4 regions of the Leisingera sp. CC-HEC093 genome follow, and region 3 is predicted to be linked to each of the others. Evidence: riboswitches for the same ligand, from Rfam matches in the RefSeq annotation. Region 3 holds a riboswitch; each other region holds the start of a gene.
What was found. Region 3 has a riboswitch for cobalamin ahead of AC5STB_RS02395 (hypothetical protein). Riboswitches for the same ligand answer to the same signal wherever they lie in the genome.

Region 1 (4,643 bases), 1.4 Mb from region 3:
GAAAGGTCCGCTTTCGCATGTCGGAGGGGTGTCTCCCGCAGGTGCGGCGAGCCGGTGCCAGAGGATCGCGACGATCTGATGGCCGTCTACCAAGGACTGCTCGCCGCGGGACGGATCGAGTTCGTCACGTTTCACCAGTCGACGGCTTATGAAGAGTTCGTCGAGGGACGACAGCCGATGACCGGCTCGGACGATGACGAGGACGCATCCACGAGCGGCTTCCGGTTGGAAACCGTGCCGGGGATTTCCGCCGGATCGCGAAACGCGCGGAGACCAGCCGTGGGCATTCATCTGCCGAGGCCTCAATACGCATAGAAGGCCGCCAAGTTTTCAAGATGTCGATTGGCGGGGCGAACAACCCCGAAGACGCGCATCTTTTCGAAGAAGCCGTAAAGGGCGGTTATACGCTTCTTGGCTTCGACGATATTGACTGGTCTGACGAGAAATTCACGAGCCGCGAGGCCATCATCGGAGCCTGCAAGGTCCAGGGCGACCAAAACGCAAAAGCAGATGCTCGGTCGGGCATGGTACAAAATCCGTTCATTTTCCGGAATTGGGTTCGAGAAGGTGACATTGTCATCGTGTGGAAAGGCAATGGCCTGTTTCGGGCAATCGGGGTGTTTACAGGTGGCTACGAATTTGCCCCTCGCCCCGAAGGCGGATATGCCCATCGCTGCGCCGTCCGTTGGCTTTGGATCGACCGCGAAGGGGTTCCTGGCGGCGAAATTTACTCCCGTCGTTTCTCGATGAAATCGATCTACCTGCTCTATGGTGCAGAACTGAACGTGCCGGCCCTCGAACGCTACATGAACAGCCAACAAAATGAGGGTTCGTCGGAACCTGAGTCGTTCGTACTAATCATCGACGAGATCAACCGCGCGAACATTTCCAAGGTTTTCGGCGAGCTGATCACGCTCTTGGAAACAGACAAGCGGCTTGGACGGCCGAACCAGCTCAAGGTGCGCCTGCCCTATTCTGGGGACGAATTCGGTGTTCCGTCAAACCTGCATATCGTCGGCACGATGAACAGGGCAGACCGCTCCATCGCCCTGCTTAACACGGTACTTTCGCTGCCCAAGCGATTCCGAGTGCGTGACCTCATCGACGTCAGTGATGCTGATCGCTTTGGCCTTGCCGAAATTGATTGGGGTTTCGGGGTAGAGGTCTTCGACCATGCTCAGGGATGTATTGCTGTCGCACTTCGAAAGGCCGGAGACCAAATACTTGCCCCCTGGCCAAGCAACCGCAATGAACCCACTCAGCGCCACCGTTCCGATCCAGGCAAACAAAGGGCCCCCACCCAGGCCTGTCCGCTTTGAGCGCAGGAAGATGTAAGCTGGCAAAAACAGGAAAACCCAAAGCAGCAGGCCGTTGACAGCCTCCTTGCGGGCGAGCAAACAGAAGGAGAAACGCTTGACACAGAAAATCCGCTTTGCCATTCAGCAGCAGTGACCGGTTCCGCGAGTGTTTCAATGCGCAGCGGAAGAAATAGGGAACACGGTGCGGCGTACCCAAAAGGGACCAAATCCGTGACTGCCCCCGCAACTGTGAGCGGTGAGTGACGCTGAAAACGCCACTGGGACACCCCCGGGAAGGCCAGCCGAACCAGGACCCGCGAGTCAGGAGACCTGCCGGACACAAGGGCTGAGGAACCGCTTGCGGTGTTTCAACTCTTTTCCACCGGACGCCGGGGTGCGCGTCTGGCGCGTGTGCCGTTCAGGCTATCCCGTGCCATTACTCCCCGTTGTTCATTCCTGATTGCAGGTGAGCCTGCATCGTCGAATGAGGACGATATGAAACTGAACTATCTGGCCGCAGCTCTGGCCGTTTCCCTGCCGGCCGCCGCGTCGGCGCACTTCCAGCTGAACTACACCGAGAAAGCGCTGATTGAGAAGCCCGGCGATGTGCCGATTGGCCTGGTGTTCTGGCACCCGATGGCAAATGGTCATGCGATGGACATGGGCAAGCCGGAAGAATTCTTCATGGTTCACAAGGGCGAGAAGACCGATCTGACGGACCGCCTGGAGCCCGCAACCTTCAAAGGCGCTGAGAACGAAGCTTCGGCCTATAAGGCGTCCGTTCCGGTCAAACGCTCCGGCGACTATGTCGTCGTGACTGTGCCTTCGCCGTACTACGAGGAAAGCGAAGATATCTACATCCAGCAAATCTCCAAGGTCGTGCTGAACCGCAACACACTGCCCACCGATTGGGATCAGCCCGTTGGCCTGGCCACCGAGATCCTGCCGTTGAACAAGCCCTACAACGTCATCGTCGGCTCCACCTTCTCCGGCCAGGTTCTGGCAGATGGCAAGCCGGTTCCCGGTGCCGAGATTGAAATCGAGTTCATGGCGGCGGAGCCCGATCTCGAGAAATTCTCCACCACCAGCCCAACCGTGGGCGAGATGCCTGGCGGTGCGATTGTGGCCATCGCTGACCAGAACGGCGTGTTCTCCTTCGGCATTCCGAAAGCAGGCTACTGGGGTTTTGCCGCTCTGGGGTCCGGCCCGGTGACCGAGCACGACGGCAAGGAACTCAGCCAGGATGCCGTGCTTTGGATTCACGCTGCAGAGCTGAAGTGAAAGTAGACCGATGCATATCGTAGACGGCGCACTGTCAAACCCGGTTGTGATCGGCGGCGCGGTTGCCGCCGCCGGCGGTATTGCCATGGGTCTGCGCAACCTGCCGTTGGAGCGTATTCCGGCGGCGGGGGTTCTTTCGGCCAGTTTCTTTGTGGCCTCGCTGATCCATGTCCCGATCGGGCCCAGCTCGGTTCACCTGATTCTGAACGGGCTGGCGGGGCTGGTGCTGGGATGGGCTGCCTTCCCGGCGCTGTTTGTCGGGCTGCTGCTGCAGGCGGTCTTCTTTGGCTTCGGCGGGCTGACCGTTTTGGGTGTGAACGCGGTGAATATTGCTTTGCCTGCGGTTCTTGTCGGGTTGGCCTTCCGCCCGCTTGTGGCGCGCGGCTCGCCGCTGCAAGGAGCGATCTGGGGCGGTATCGGAGGCGGCGCTGCAATTGCGACCACAACATTGGCCGTTGCCGCTTCGCTAATGCTGTCCGGCGATGAGTTCCTTCTGGCTGCCAAGCTGGTGTTTTTCTCCCATATCCCAGTGATGGTAATCGAAGCGCTGTTGTCCGGCGCGGCCATTTTCCTGGCCCGGCGGGTGAAACCTGAGCTGTTCATTGACACAAAGGGAAGCCTGGCATGATCCGGTCCTGTATTCTGATCCTTGCGCTTCTTGCTCCGCTGCCGGCGCTGGCCCACAATGTGATTTCCTCCGTGTTCCCGTCTGGTACAGACATTGAAGGCGAAGTTGGGTTCTCCAACGGGGAAATGGCTGTGGATCTGCCGATCGTAGTTTTTGATGAAAACGGCAGCAAGCTGGGTGAGACCGTAACCGACGCTGACGGATTCTTTCTGTTCACACCGTCAGAGCCTGTGAAACATATTTTCCGCGGTGATCTGGGTGCAGGCCACGTCGCCGAAGTGGTCATGGAAGCAGCGGATGTCGCGCGGATCCTTGGGCAAAGCCCCGGCGAGGCAGCAGCCGCGACGGGGACTGCACCGGCCTTTCCGGCAGGCACTGCGGGTATTTCTGATCAAACCCGCGCGGAACTTGCTACCATGATGCGAAATGAACTGCGTCCGCTCCGGCAGGAGCTGTCAGCGTTTAAGAACAAGTCGGACTTTCAGTCTGTCCTTGGCGGCATCGGGTATATCTGCGGCCTTTTCGGGTTGGGTTTTTACATCGCCGCGCGGCGCAGGATCGGCGGCAGCGCATGACCTATGTCCTGACTGGCGATGAAAAACCGTTCAGCGGGTTCGGCGCATTCCGCACCAAGGTTACCACGCTGGATCCGCGTATGCGCATCGTGATGACCGCGGTCTATGCCGTAGTGGTGGTTTCCCTCAGCAATCTGTGGGTTCTGACGGGCGCGCTTGGCCTGTCGGCGTGGCTTTTGGCTTTCTCCGGCCTGCCGCCCCGTAAGACTCTGAAACGGATGGCGATGATGGACAGCTTCATCATCTTCATGCTGGTGCTGCTGCCGTTTACAATACCCGGCACTCCAGTCTTCTCCGTCTGGGGGTTGGAGGCGAGCTGGGAAGGCCTTCGGCGCGCGGCCGAGATCGCCCTGACTGCAAATGCTGTCATTCTTGCGGTCATGACGCTGGTCGGGTCCATGGAACCGGTGACGATGGGGCACGCACTGTTTGCCCTCAAGACGCCGGAACGGCTGGTGCATCTGATGATGTTCACTATCCGGTACATCGACGTCTTGCGTGAGGAATACCAGCGCCTGAGCACTTCGATGAAGCTGCGCGGTTTCCGTCCCGGCACCAACTGGCATACCTACCGCAGCTACGGCTATCTGGTTGGCATGATGCTAGTGCGCGCCATTGAACGGTCGGAACGCATTCTGGCGGCGATGAAATGCCGGGGGTTCTCTGGCCGCATCATCCTGCTGGAAGACTTCCGCTTAGGCAGGGCCGACCTGCTGTTTGCCGCGGCCCTTACCGCCGCCCTTGCCGCCCTGATCTGGGCTGAGGCCATCTATGCAGCTTCTTGACCTGAACAACATCCACTTTGCCTATCCAGGGCTTGAGCCAGTGCTTGAAGGGGCGTCGATGCAGCTCAACGCGGGA
Region 2 (4,643 bases), 280 kb from region 3:
TCCAACAATATCAACATTATCAATCTGATGATGGGCGGACAGGCACAGGAACTGATCGTCGCGGGCGGTGCAGTCCGGCAGAGCGACGGTGCGATTGTCGGCGAAGACGCGAGCACTTTCTTTGGGCGCTACAAGGTGGATTACGCTGTGATCGGCGCCTCGGCCCTGGACCAAGACGGCGCCGTGATGGACCACGACGGGCGCGAGGTGGCGGTAGCGCGTGCGATTCTCGCCAATGCCCGGCAGAAAATCCTGATCTGCGACGGCAGCAAGTTCACCCGCTCCGCCCCGGTGCGGATCTGCGATGTGGCGGATCTGGACGTCATGATCACCGACCGCCCCGTGCCGCAAGAATTCGCCAAGGCCGCGCAGGCGGCTGGCACCCGCATCCTGACCGCAGGACAAAACGAAAGCAGCGAAAATGACTAACACGCCTGTAACGGACCTATTTATCATCGGCGGCGGCATCAACGGCTGCGGCATCGCCCGTGACGCCGCCGGCCGCGGCCTGTCGGTGACGCTGGCAGAGATGAACGACCTTGCGTCCGCCACCTCCTCGGCCTCGACCAAGCTGTTTCACGGCGGCCTGCGCTATCTCGAGTATTTCGAGTTCCGCTTGGTGCGCGAAGCGCTGATCGAACGCGAGGTGCTGCTGAAAGCGATGCCGCATATCTCCTGGCCGATGCGCTTTGTGCTGCCGTTCCACAAGGATATGCGGTTTGACAGCGAAACCCCGACATCCAAGCTGCTCACAGCCTTTATGCCGTGGATGAAGGGCCGCCGCCCGGCCTGGCTGATCCGGCTGGGGCTGTTTCTGTACGACTCGCTGGGCAAACGCGGCATCCTGCCCGGAACGGCGAAACTGGAACTGGCACATGATCCGGCAGGCAGGCCGCTGAAGGACAAATTCAAGACTGCCTTTGAATATTCCGACTGCTGGATTGAGGACGCCCGCCTGGTCGTCCTCAACGCCCGCGACGCACAGGCCCGCGGCGCCGAGATCCTGACCCGGACCAAGGTCCTGTCAGCCGAACGCCAAGCAGATCAATGGGTGATCACCCTGCAGGATCAGGCCACCGGCGACACCCATCAGCGCCGCGCAAAGATGCTGATCAACGCAGGCGGTCCGTGGGTGGCGGACGTGCTGCATCAGAAGCTGGGCCAGAACAGCCGCGAAAATGTCCGCTTGGTGCGCGGCAGCCATATCGTGGTGCCGAAACTGTTCGATCACGGCCGCTGCTACTTCTTCCAGGGCACCGACGGGCGGATCATCTTTGCCATTCCTTATGAGGAGGATTTCACCCTGATCGGCACCACTGACGCCGATCATCCGGATCCGGGCACAGCCCCCGAATGCACCGAAGCAGAACAGGACTATCTGATTGATTTCGCGTCCGGATATTTCAACCAGCCGCTTGCGCGGGAGGATATCGTCTGGACTTATTCCGGCGTGCGCCCGCTTTATGATGACGGTGCCAGCTCTGCCACCGCGGCAACCCGCGAATACGTGCTGACTCTGGATCAGGCGCAGGCGCCGCTGCTCAATGTCTTCGGCGGCAAGATCACCACTTACCGCAAGCTGGCCGAGGCAGCACTGGCAAAAATCGGCGAGGTGTTCCCCCAGCTGCCCGCGGACTGGACCGCAGGCGTGGCCCTGCCCGGCGGCGATTTTGCGGTGACGGATGTGAAAACGCTGCAAAACAAACTCGCAGCGGACTATCCGTTCCTCACCCCCTACGCGACGCGCCGCCTGATCCGCGCCTACGGCACAGAGGCCTGGGCGGTGCTGGGCACAGCGAAATCCGCCGAAGACTTGGGGCAGGACTTCGGCGCTACGATCACCGCGCGGGAGCTTGATTGGGCAATTGCCCGCGAATGGGTGCGCAGCGGCGAAGATTACCTGTGGCGGCGCACCAAGCTGGGGCTGCGGCTGGATGAAGCCCAGCGCGCGGCGGTGGATACCTACATCCAAGGCAAAGCAGCGCAGCTCGCGGCTTAGGTTCGAAGACAGCGCCGGTCCCTGCGGGACGGGCGCCACCCGGCCTGCAGGCCGGGCAGCGGTTCCATTAAAACTCGACGCCCTTCTGCGCCTTTACCCCGGCGCGGAACGGGTGCTTGATCTGGCCCATTTCGGTCACCAGATCGGCGATCTCAATCAGCTCTTCCTTGGCGTTGCGGCCCGTCAAAACCACATGGGTCATCGGCGGTTTCTGCTCCACCAGGAACTCCAGCACCTCCTCCAGGTCCAGATACTCATAACGCAGCGCGATGTTGATCTCATCCAGCAGCACCATGGTATTGCGCTCATCCAGGATCATCTCCTTGGCCTTCTCCCAGCCCTTTTGCGCGGCGGCAATGTCACGCGCCTTGTCCTGGGTTTCCCAGGTGAACCCCTCGCCCATCGCATAGAACTGGCACAGATCGCTGAAGTTCTCCTCGATCAGGGTGCGCTCGCCGGTCTGCCAGGCACCCTTGATGAACTGCACCACGGCGCAAGGCATCTTGTGGGCGATGCAGCGCATGATCATGCCGAACCCGGAGGAGGATTTTCCCTTGCCCGGGCCGGTGTGAACGATGATCAGGCCCTTCTCGCCCTCCTTGGTCTTCATCATCCGGTCGCGCGCGGCCTTCTTCTTGGCCATTTTGGACGCGTGACGGGCGGCTTCTTCCTCTGAGATGCCGGTTTCAGACTTTTCGCTCATGGGGGCTCTCCAGCTGTTTGACCCCATGTCTTGACAAAGAAGCCCGCCATAGCGCAAGGGGGTTCAGCTGGTTCCTGTGAAAACAGGCGAAGAGGGAATGTGAAGGCCTTGCCAAGGCTCAAGCACAGCCGCCCCCGCGACCGTGACCGGATGAGGCCGCCATGCCACTGGGGTTAGCCCCGGGAAGGCAGGATGGCCGGCAAGGCCCAAGCCTTGGCATCCGCAAGCCGGGAGACCTGCCAGCGAAAGAGAGTTCAACGGGCAGACGGGGTGTTCTGCGACCGGGTGAGGGGCTGGCACGATACGGCTCCTTTCTGGCCATCCCGCACGCCCTGCCGCGACAGGAGACGCGCCGATGGCTGACGATATGGCAGGCCAAGCTGCCAGGACCCCGGGACCGGTCACATTGACCGTTTGCCTTACCTGCCGCCGCGAGGGGGCGGACCCCGAGGCCACCCGCCCCGGCGCCATTCTGCACGCAGCCCTGGAAGAGGCCGGGATGCCCGAAGGCGTCCGTCTGCGCGGGGTCGAATGCCTGTCCTCCTGCAAACGCGGCTGCGCCGTGGCTTTGATCGGCGGCGCGGAACGCTGGACCTATGTCTACGGCGATCTCGACCCGGATCAGCACGTCCCTGAAATCCTGGAAGGGGCTGCCGCCTATGCCGCCACCGCTGACGGCGTCGTGCCCTGGCGCGAGCGCCCGCAGACCTTCCGCAAGCAATCCGTTGCCCGCATCCCGCCGGCCAAGTTCTTCTCCGAGGAGTAATCATGAGCGACCTCAACAAGATCCCCGTCACCGTCATCACCGGCTTCCTCGGTGCCGGCAAGACCACGCTGATCCGCCACCTGATGCAGAACCCGCAGGGCAAGCGCCTGGCGGTTGTGGTCAACGAGTTCGGCACCGCCGGCGTCGATGGCGACATCCTGAAGTCCTGCGCGGATGAGAACTGCCCGGCGGAAAACATCATGGAGCTGGCCAACGGCTGCATCTGCTGCACCGTCGCGGATGACTTCATCCCCACCATCGAACAGCTGATGGACCTGCCGGAAAAGCCCGATCACATCGTGATCGAAACCTCCGGTCTGGCCCTGCCCAAGCCGCTCCTGAAAGCGTTTGACTGGCCCGCCATCCGCTCCCGCATCACCGTCGATGGCGTGATTGCGCTGGCCGACGCCGAGGCGGTTGCCAAGGGCCAGTTCGCCCCCGACCTGGACGCCGTTCAGGCCCAGCGCGAGGCGGATGACAGCATCGACCACGAAACCCCGCTCAGCGAAGTGTTCGAGGACCAGATCTCCTGCGCCGACATCGTGCTGCTGTCCAAGGCCGACCTGGCCGGCGACGAAGGCGTCGACAAGGCCCGCGCGGTGATTGAGGCCGAAGCCCCGCGCAAGCTGCCGATCCTGCCGATGAGCGAAGGCGTCATCGACCCGCGCATCATTCTGGGTCTGGGTGCCGCTGCCGAGGACGACCTGGAGGCACGCCCCAGCCACCACGACGGCCACCACGACCACGAGCATGACGATTTTGAGAGCATCGTTGTCGAAATGGGTGAAGTCTCCGACCCGGAAGCGCTGCAGAATGCCATCGTGAAACTCGCCCGCGAGCGCAACATCCTGCGCGTCAAAGGCTATGTCGCGGTGGAGGGGAAACCGATGCGGATGCTGGTTCAGGCCGTGGGCGAGCGCCTGCGCGCCCAGTATGATCAGCCTTGGGGCGCGCAGCCGCGCAAGACCGCCCTGGTGGTCATCGCCGAGCATGACGATATCGACGAACAAGCCATCCGCGCCGAGCTGGGGGCCTGAAGCTGATGCCCCAAGGCGAAACTTTAAAGGTTTCGCCCGGCGGCAACGCCGGGCAGCGCCCGACCTCCCCCACGGGAGGGCGCTTCGCTTCCTCCCGAGGCCGGGCACTGCCCTCTGCTCTTCTTTCCGAAAGGGCCT
Region 3 (4,643 bases):
GAACGGAAAATCCGACCTGGCCCTGGCCGCGGCAGAGTGGGCCTCGGAACAGATGCTGGAGCTGCTTGCCGTCTCCTTCAGCCCCGCGCCCAGCTTCCACGAAGGTGCCAAGACGGTCTGCTTCAAGCTGGCAAAACTGTTCGACAAGCAAGGCAAGTGGAGTGGCTGCCCGGTCTCTGCCACCCTGTTCGAAGGGCCGGAGAACGAGAGTTTTCACCAGCACGCCGCCCGGCTGTTCGAAGGCTGGATCACTGAGACCGCGGCCCACGCCCAGCGCCTGGGCCTGCCCGAACACGAGGCCCGCGCGGCCGCCGAGAATTTCTATATCCTTTTGCAGGGCGGCTGGCAGCTGGCCCGGGTGCGGCGCGATTCAGATGTGATCCGGGGCTTGCACCTGCAGTTGCACGCGCCCGCGCCCGCGGCCTTGCAGGTGCAGAAAAACAATTGACGACTCGGGCACCCAGCCGCTACCGCTAGTGGCGATGGTTCCCGTGCTACAGAATCTTGTGTCCGGGATGAAAAGGGAACACGGTGCGGCCCGCGCAAGCTGGCCTAGTCCGAGACTGCCCCCGCAACTGTAAGCGGCGAGCGACCCCGATAGAGCCACTGGCCCGAATGGGCCGGGAAGGATCGGGAAAGCGGCGACCCGCAAGTCAGGAGACCTGCCATCGAACGTGAAACTCGAACCCGGGCGGGGTGTCCGGACAGGGTCTGATGGCACCGCGGGATTCTCCCGCATATCATCCGAACTCCTGTCCCCAAAACCCCCGCACCACGCGCGGAGGGCGCAAACATGATGTGGACGGACAAGACGCATTTCTATGCGGCAACGGATTGCAAATACCTGGGGCGGCCCTGCCCCGCGGCAGAGCGGATGATCGCCAAGCTGGCCGAGGCGATGACCAAGGCCAAACCGCTGACCCAGGGAGATTTCGAAATCACCGGCACCACCGCGCTGGACGGCTGCCCGCGCAGCTGCCCGGCGCAATTCGCAGCCAGCCATGACCGCATCCGGCTGTTCTGCGGCGTGGGGGAAGAGGCGCCGCGTGACGGGCTGGACCGGTTTGCCGATGCGATCCTCAGCCGCGGCGGCACCGGCTTTGCCGCCTCAAGCCTGGACGCCCGCCCCTGCGCGTTGATGGAAGCGCTGCCGAAAACGGAAGAGGCGCAGAAGGCCGAGCAGATGCTGGCACTGTGATCTGACATCAGCCGTTCCGGGCACGCCTGGAGGGCAGCGCCCGCCCCTTGGGGGCGGGACAGGCGCTGACCGGCCTCCCGGCCGGGCGGTCTGATATCTAGTCTCTGATGCTTCTCTGGCGGCCGCCCTGCTGCGAACAGGCCCAGTCCAGCTGGTCCTCAGTCTCCACCGCGCAGGGGCGCACCGACCGCAGCCGCGCCAGCGCCTCTGCCGGATCCTCGCCGCATTCAATCATCAGCCGCAGCACCGCCATGCCGGACCGCCCGCAGCCGCCCCGGCAATGCACCAGCACCCGGCCGCCGCCCGCCAGCGCCTGCCGCGCCGATTTGCTGGCGGCCGCCCATTTCGCGTTCACCGCCGGCGGCGGCACCTGAAAGTCCGGCACCGGCAGATGCAGCCAGCGGCAGGCCATGCTTTGGAGATCGACGCCCAGCCGCGGCGCCCCGGCGGCCACATGTTCGGCCTCCGTGGTCATCGAAATCACCAGCCCCGGCTTCCATTGATAGATTTGGATCAGGTCGTTGCGGTAATCGCCCGCGCCGCCCGGCAGCCGGCACAGCGCCAGAATGCCGCCGCCTGCTGACAGCGCATGGATGGTCAGGCCGGCCTGCACCGCAGTCTCCTGCATGGCAGGCTTCGGAGTGTCTTCAGTCCGCATACCGCCTCCCTGGCCGCCGCGCTCCTGCACTTTCCCCGCATTTTCCCCTCCCCTCAGCCTAGCCGCTAACCGCGCAAAGCCAAAGCGCTTTTGCAGCACCGGGAATGCTGCCATCTGCGGTGGACGAACGGGCTGCGCTTCAATACCCTGCGCGCAACGCGGGACGCCCCGCACATCGAATCCGGCACGAGACATCATGAACGATACCCCCAGCGGCACCACCCAATCCCAATACCAGGTTCTGGCCCGCAAATACCGGCCCGAGACCTTTGCCGATCTGGTGGGCCAGGACGCCATGGTGCGGACGCTGAAAAACGCCTTTGCCGCCGACCGCATAGCCCAGGCCTTCATCATGACGGGCATCCGCGGCACCGGTAAGACCACCACCGCCCGGATCATCGCCAAGGGCATGAACTGCGTGGGCGAGGACGGCCAGGGCGGCCCCACCACCGACCCTTGCGGCAAATGCGAGCATTGCACGGCGATCATGGAAGGCCGCCATGTGGACGTGATGGAAATGGACGCGGCCTCGCGCACCGGTGTCAATGACATCCGCGAAATCATCGACTCGGTACAGTACCGCGCCGCCTCGGCCCGCTACAAGATCTACATCATCGACGAGGTCCACATGCTGTCGACCAGCGCGTTCAACGCGCTGCTGAAGACGCTGGAGGAGCCGCCCGCGCATGTGAAGTTCATCTTCGCCACCACCGAGATCCGCAAGGTGCCGGTGACGGTGCTGTCGCGCTGCCAGCGCTTTGATTTGCGCCGGATCGAGCCGGAGGTGATGATCGCCCTCCTCCGCAAGATCGCCACTGCCGAAAATGCCGAAATCGCCGAGGACGCGCTGGCGCTCATCACCCGTGCTGCAGAAGGCTCCGCCCGCGATGCGACCTCGCTGCTGGACCAGGCGATTTCCCACGGCGCGGGTGAGACCACCGCCGACCAAGTTCGCGCCATGCTGGGCCTTGCCGACCGCGGCCGGGTGCTGGACCTGATGGACATGATCCTGCGCGGCGATGCGGCGGCAGCCCTCACCGAACTCAGCGGCCAGTATGCCGAAGGCGCTGATCCGCTGGCTGTGCTGCGCGATCTGGCGGAGATCACCCATTGGGTTTCGGTCGTGAAGATCACCCCGAACGCAGCCGAAGACCCCACCGTCAGCCCGGATGAACGCGCCCGCGGCCAGGCGATGGCAGAGGCGCTGGCGATGCGCGTCCTTACCCGGATGTGGCAGATGCTGCTGAAGGCGCTGGAGGAAGTGGCCGCCGCACCGAACGCGATGATGGCCGCGGAAATGGCAGTGATCCGCCTGACCCATGTGGCCGACCTGCCAAGCCCTGAGGAATTGATCCGCAAGCTGCAGGACACCCCCCCTCCGCCGCCGCCCGGTCCGGGCGGTTCCGGCGGCGGCATGCCGATGCAGGGCATGGGCGCGCCGGCGCTTGGCAGCGGCGCCTCTGCAGGGGCCGCACCGCAAGGCGGCGCGCCCGTGGCCCATGGCGGGGGCGGCACGGTGGCGGCGCTGGCACCGCAGACCAGCCCTGCCCTGGCCCGTTATCCGACCTTCGAGTATGTGGTGGAGCTGATCCGCGAAAAGCGGGACGGACTGCTGCTGGAATACGTGAAAAGCTACCTGCGTTTGGCCGCCTACAAGCCTGGGCAGATTACCTTTGAATTGACCAGCGACGCGCCTCGCGACCTGACCAAACGGCTGAGCGAACAGCTTAAGGCCTGGACCCACCACAATTGGTTTTTCACCATCGTCAGCGAAGGCGGCGGCGAAACGATCAGTGAGCGGGAGAACGCCGCAGAGAACGCCCTGCGGGAAAAAGCCACCGCCCATCCGCTGGTGCAGGCGGTGCTGGAAAGCTTCCCCAAGGCCAAGATCACCCGCATCCGCACGCCCGAGGAACTGGCCGCCGAAGTTGCCGCCGAGGCCCTGCCCGAGGTGGAGGACGAATGGGACCCGTTCGAGGACGGGTAAAGATCGGCCTGACGGCCCTTCTGTTCACGGTGCCGGCAACCGCATCCGCAAACACTTGCGGGGCTACGGGCGAAACTTATGAAAACGCGTGGGATGTGCTTCTGCGGCTGTCCTCCATGCCTGCTGCATTGGCCCTCTTCGCCCTTGCCGGATTCGCGCTTTGCCGCAAACAGCGCGTGCTGCTTGCAATCGCCGGCGCTCTGTGGGGCGCGCTGGCGTTTGTCATCGCCGTGGATAACCATGAGCTTTTCTTTGATGATAAGAAGGCCTTGGGCATAATCGAAGACTGCACAGCCTCCCCCCACTTGTTCATCGCGCTTGCAATTGCGATATGTGCGGGGATGACTTACGGCGCCCTGCGCCCCCGCACTTAGGAGAATACAGATGCTCAAAGGCCTCGGCGGTCTTGGCGACATGGCCAAGATGATGAAATCGGCACAGGAACTGCAGACCAAGATGGCGCAGATGCAGGAAGACCTGCACAACGTCATGGTGACCGGCGAGGCCGGCGCAGGCCTGGTCAAGGCAACCGCGTCCGCCAAGGGCGACCTCAAGGGCCTGGACATCGATCCCTCGATCTTCAACGGCGATGACAAGGAAGTGGTTGAGGACCTGATCCTGGCAGCCATCAAGGACGCCCAAGCCAAGGCGTCAGAGAAGGCACAGGAAGAAATGGCCAAGCTGACCGAAAGCATGGGCCTGCCCAAGGACATCAAGCTGCCGTTCTGATCGGCACGCTGATCCCTGCAAAAGGCGGCCCGTCAGGAGCCGCCTTTTTTGTTTCCGGCTCAGCCCGTTTC
Region 4 (4,643 bases), 1.7 Mb from region 3:
ATCAGTTCCTGTCTCAGCGCGGCCGCAACGGGCGGCGTTTCGCGCCGCGGTTCTGGGAGACCGAAAGCACCCTGGGCCGCGAGCGCGAGCTGCTGATCGTGATCTGCAAAAAATGGCATGTTGCCAAACGGCTGCTGGAACAGATCCGGCACACAACCAATATCCCGGCCATCGAATACCTGTTCAACGAAGAAGACACGCCGCTGCCGGATCTCGGCGGCATTCAGGCTGCGCTGATGAAACGCACCCGCCACCGCCGCGCGCTGGTGCGGATGCTGTTTGAATACTACGGATCAGATCAGCTGATCATCTGCCTGGACCCGGCCGACATCGATCTGATGAACGACTTCCATTCGGACCGGTCTTCCACCCGTTTTCTGCTGATCGAATGCGAGTTCAGCGAGGATTACCTGACCGGGCACGCGCACCGGGTCGGACTGGCAGGGGAGCGCACGCCGCAATTGGCGCTGGAACGGCTGCTGCCTGCCATCCGCAATGATATCCACCATGAGACAGACCGCATCCGGGACGCCGGGTTCAACCAGCTCTGCATTATGCGCGAAAGCAGCAGCCCGGAGGACAACGCCGGCCAGCTCAGCGGTTTTCTGGGCCTGTCACCGGAACAGGCCCGGCAGATTGCCGGGACCAGTTACTTGTTCGCTGACTGACCGGGGGCTTGCCCCCGGCACAGCCGGATCCGCACGTATCAGTCTTCCAGCGCCTTGATCATATCGACGCGGGTGCCGTGGCGGCCGCCTTCGAAACCGGTGCCCAGGAAGGCATCCACGATTTCCAGCGCCAGACCTTCGCCCACCACGCGGGCGCCAATCGACAGCATGTTGGCGTCATTGTGGGCGCGGATCATCTTGGCAGAAAACGTGTCGGCGCAGACACCGCAGCGGATGCCTTTCACCTTGTTTGCCGCCATCATGATGCCTTGACCGGTGCCGCACAGGACAATGCCCAGCGCGCACTCGCCAGAGGCCACCAGCTCTGCCGCGGCGGCGCCGTGCTTGGGGTAGTGAGTGCTCTCAGGGGTCTGCGGGCCGATGTCCTGCACCTCCCAGCCCTGTGCTTCGATATGGGCGGCAACGGCCTTGCGCAGCTCAATGGCGGCGTGGTCGCTGGAAAGGGCAATGCGTTTGCTGGCAGTCATGGTCTCGTGGTCCTGTGTCGCAACGGGGGGTATGGGGCTTGGCCCCGTGTTGACCAAGGGAAGGCCGCGGCGTCAATCACTTTGTTGCCGCAGGCCCGGACCGGCAGGACGGGAGGGAGGGCCCGGAACAGGCCCCCCCCAAGGATCAGATTTCCACTTCGACCCGGCCAATCGGGTTGGAACAGCAGGCCAGGATATACCCCGCCTCAATGTCCTCTTCCGAAATGCCGCCGTTGTGGACCATATGCACATCGCCTGCGGTCTTCTTGACCTTGCAGGTGCCGCAGATGCCAAAGGTGCAGCCCGACGGGATGTTGAGGCCCGAAGCCTTGGCCACCGCCAGCACCGTATCGGTCTCGGTGCAGGCGGACGTCACGCCCGACGCGGCAAAGCTGATCTCGGCGGCAGCGGTCTCTTCCGGCACCACGTCGTCCAGCTCCGGCGCATCCGCCTCGGTCTCCACCGGCGCGCCAAAGCTTTCCTGATTGTAGTTCTCCATGTCGAAGCCCAGGCCGTTCAGCATGTCGCGCACTGCCTGCATGAACGGCTCAGGGCCGCAGCAGTAGACCTCGCGCTCCAGGTAATCACCGGCAATCAGGCCCAGCATGATCTGGTTCAGCTGCCCGCGGTAGCCGGTCCAGACCTGATAGGGATCATCCTCTTCCACCACAAAGTTCAGCTTGATCCCCGGCACCCGCGACGCCATGCTTTCCAGCTGCTGGCGGGCAATAATCTCGCTGGGCCGCTTGGCGCAGTTGATAAAGCAGACGTCCGGCGACTGGCCGCGGTCGAACAGGTATTGGGTCATCGACAGGCTGGGCGTGATGCCGGAGCCTGCGGAGATGAACAGGAACTTGCCATTCGGACGCTTGGGCAGGGTGAACACGCCCGCCGGGCCCGACGCTCTGATATGCCTGCCCGGGCGCAGGTGGTCCAGCATCCAGCGGGTGCCGATGCTGTCTCCCTGCGCCTTCACCGTGACGGAGATCGACAGCGGCCGCGACGGCGAGGAGCTGATGGTGTAAGTGCGCCAGACGGTTTCGCCGGGCACCGGCAGCTCCAGTGTCAGGAACTGGCCCGGCTGGTACTTGAACCACGCGCCGGACGGCGCGCGGAAGCTGAAGGTGGCGGTATTCGGTGCTTCCGGCACGACAGAGACGCATTCCAGCATCTCGTCGTCCTTCCACGCCAGGGTCTCGTCCAGCGTTTCGAAATTGGCCTGCAGTCCCATAGCACTACTCCGCCGCGATCAGATGGCGGCCGGTCAGCGCGCGGGTCAGGTGCTCAGCATACCAGTTGGAGAACTGGATTACGCCGCTCTCCTGCACTTCCGAATAGGGGCCGGGTTCATAAGCGGGCGAGTTGATGCCGCGCTGGTTGTCCTCCACCACGATGCGGTCCTCGTCATTGGTGGCCATCCAGACCTCGGTCAGACGCTTGATGTCATAATCCTGACCCTCAACCGCATCCTTGTGCACCAGCCACTTGGTGGTGACTTCGGTCTCGGTCGGGCTGATCGGGGTCACAAGGAACACCAGCGAATGATCCGGCAGGAAGTGGTTCCAGGTTGTCGGGTAATGGAATTTCAGCAGCGTGCCCGCATCGGCGAACGGCACCCGGCCCAGCTGTTTGGCAACGGCCGCTTTGCCATCCATGGTATAGCTTTCCGCGCCCTCGTTCAGCGGCATCCGCGCCAGACGGTGCTGGCCGCGCCCGTCGATGGTGAAGGCCGACGGAATGCCCGCCGCTTCGATCCGGTCGAAATGCTTCTGCAGATGAGCCGGGGTCTCACCGCCTTCGATACCAGTGACCGAGGGGTCTTCCGGGAAAGTCCGGCACAGCGACGGGTGGTTGCCGCCGCAGTGATAGCACTCGCGGTTGTTCTCCCAGACCAGCTTCCAGTTGCCGTTCTCGATGATCGAGCTTTCATAGGCGATCTTGGCGTTGCCCAGGTCATGCGGCTCCAGATAGGGGCGGGCCACATCGGCAAAGGCATCGAAATCCGGTGCCTCATCGGCCAGACAGATATAGATCAGACCGGCCAGATCGCGGCAATGCACCGGCTTCAGCCCGTGCTTGGAGGCATCGAAATCCGGCCCCATGTCACGTGCCCACAACAGCGAGCCGTCCAGCTCATAGGTCCACTGGTGGTAGGGGCAGACCAGCTTGGGCGAATTGCCCTTCTTGGCCTTGCACACAACCGAACCGCGGTGGCGGCAGGCGTTGTGGAAGGCACGCACTTCGCCATCGGTGCCGCGCACGATGATGACGTTGTAGGACCCCACCTGATGGGTCACGTAATTGCCCGGTTTCGGCACTTCGCAGGCGGGAATGGCAAACAGCCACTCGCGGTAGAAAATCTGGCGCATGTCCAGATCCAGCACGCCCGGATCGGTATAAAACGCCTGCTCCAGGGAATAGTTTTTCTGCCGGGCCACCAGCTTGGCCAGAATTTCGCTGTCGTGAAGCATCTGCTTCTCTCCTTTGCCGCAACCCCGCGGCGTGTTGGCTTGGGTGCAGGCAGGACTGGAGAGACTGCAGGCCACGCGCCTGCAACCGCCCCGCCGCCGCCCGCGGTTGACGTTTTCCTGGCAAGGCTGGTTTCCGGACTGTCCCGGGGCCGTTAGGCGGCGGGGCCTGGCACCTTCCCGAAGGATTTCCCTCAGTGGTTTTTGCCATGCCTTGCCCGGGGTCACCGTTGCGGGGTCAGTGCCGGAGTTTCACCAGCTTCCCAATTCTCCGCCCCAAAAGGCGGCACCTTGCTGAGGCGCAAATTGCCCTAATCCCGGCCATGGGGCGGAGACAAATCCGACCCGCAAAAACCGGAAAAAGACATGCATGTTTGCTGCGCCCGAAGGGACAGGGATGTCCAGAATCTCAAACCGGCATTCGCCAGTCTGTTTGCGGCAAGCGCTTATCTTTCATGCGCTTACGCGCCGCCGGCCACCGCGAATCGATTCGCAGGCCGCAAGTCCGGCACTGGCCTCTTGGAACGCAGTGCACAATAAACTGTATATCGTATAATTAAGCGAAGCACAGGAGACACCGATGACCACCGGCCACGTATTTATTGCCACCAGCCTCGACGGTTATGTGGCCCGCCAGGACCATTCGCTGGACTGGCTATCCAAACAGCCCGCAGCCAAGGACGACGATGGCGGTTTTGCCGCCTTCATGGACAGCATCGACGGGCTGGTCATGGGAACGGGATCATTCCGCACTTTGCTGGGGTTCGGCCAATGGCCCTACGCCAAGCCGGTTGTGGTGCTCAGCCGCAGCATGACCGAACAGGACATCCCCGAGCACCTGAAGGACAAGGTGCGCCTCAGCACCGCCGCGCCCGCAGACCTCATGCAGGACTTGCAACAACAGGGCTGGACCCGCGCCTATATCGACGGCGGCCGTCTCGTGCAGTCTTTCCTGCGCCAGGGGCTGATCGCCGACCTGACCATCACAACGGTTCCGATCCTGATCGGCAGCGGCATCC

Region 1: linked by a shared signal. The riboswitch ahead of AC5STB_RS08915 (DUF4198 domain-containing protein) and the one ahead of AC5STB_RS02395 (hypothetical protein) in region 3 are both predicted to bind cobalamin.
Region 2: linked by a shared signal. The riboswitch ahead of AC5STB_RS01115 (DUF1636 family protein) and the one ahead of AC5STB_RS02395 (hypothetical protein) in region 3 are both predicted to bind cobalamin.
Region 4: linked by a shared signal. The riboswitch ahead of AC5STB_RS10700 (aromatic ring-hydroxylating oxygenase subunit alpha) and the one ahead of AC5STB_RS02395 (hypothetical protein) in region 3 are both predicted to bind cobalamin.

The regions. Positions count from the first base shown of each region.
Region 1 is NZ_JCAIJR010000001.1:1,847,395-1,852,037, forward strand. Features, by position in the region: gene AC5STB_RS08905 (hypothetical protein) at 79-315, shown strand; gene AC5STB_RS08910 (DUF8426 domain-containing protein) at 336-1,319, shown strand; cobalamin riboswitch at 1,437-1,650, shown strand; gene AC5STB_RS08915 (DUF4198 domain-containing protein) at 1,794-2,579, shown strand; gene cbiM (cobalt transporter CbiM) at 2,590-3,207, shown strand; gene AC5STB_RS08925 (NikL family nickel/cobalt ECF transporter subunit) at 3,204-3,782, shown strand; gene cbiQ (cobalt ECF transporter T component CbiQ) at 3,779-4,567, shown strand; gene AC5STB_RS08935 (energy-coupling factor ABC transporter ATP-binding protein) at 4,554-4,643, shown strand, end outside.
Region 2 is NZ_JCAIJR010000001.1:216,059-220,701, forward strand. Features, by position in the region: gene AC5STB_RS01100 (DeoR/GlpR family DNA-binding transcription regulator) at 1-429, shown strand, start outside; gene glpD (glycerol-3-phosphate dehydrogenase) at 422-1,999, shown strand; gene cobO (cob(I)yrinic acid a,c-diamide adenosyltransferase) at 2,067-2,702, opposite strand; cobalamin riboswitch at 2,754-2,960, shown strand; gene AC5STB_RS01115 (DUF1636 family protein) at 3,058-3,468, shown strand; gene cobW (cobalamin biosynthesis protein CobW) at 3,471-4,505, shown strand.
Region 3 is NZ_JCAIJR010000001.1:493,006-497,648, forward strand. Features, by position in the region: gene AC5STB_RS02390 (TetR/AcrR family transcriptional regulator) at 1-448, shown strand, start outside; cobalamin riboswitch at 467-684, shown strand; gene AC5STB_RS02395 (hypothetical protein) at 794-1,198, shown strand; gene AC5STB_RS02400 (protein-tyrosine phosphatase family protein) at 1,296-1,856, opposite strand; gene AC5STB_RS02405 (DNA polymerase III subunit gamma/tau) at 2,053-3,843, shown strand; gene AC5STB_RS02410 (hypothetical protein) at 3,960-4,217, shown strand; gene AC5STB_RS02415 (YbaB/EbfC family nucleoid-associated protein) at 4,228-4,572, shown strand; gene AC5STB_RS02420 (GNAT family N-acetyltransferase) at 4,632-4,643, opposite strand, start outside.
Region 4 is NZ_JCAIJR010000001.1:2,223,260-2,227,902, reverse strand. Features, by position in the region: gene AC5STB_RS10715 (DUF5928 domain-containing protein) at 1-668, shown strand, start outside; gene rpiB (ribose 5-phosphate isomerase B) at 707-1,156, opposite strand; gene AC5STB_RS10705 (FAD-binding oxidoreductase) at 1,302-2,387, opposite strand; gene AC5STB_RS10700 (aromatic ring-hydroxylating oxygenase subunit alpha) at 2,392-3,627, opposite strand; cobalamin riboswitch at 3,735-3,933, opposite strand; gene AC5STB_RS10695 (dihydrofolate reductase family protein) at 4,205-4,643, shown strand, end outside.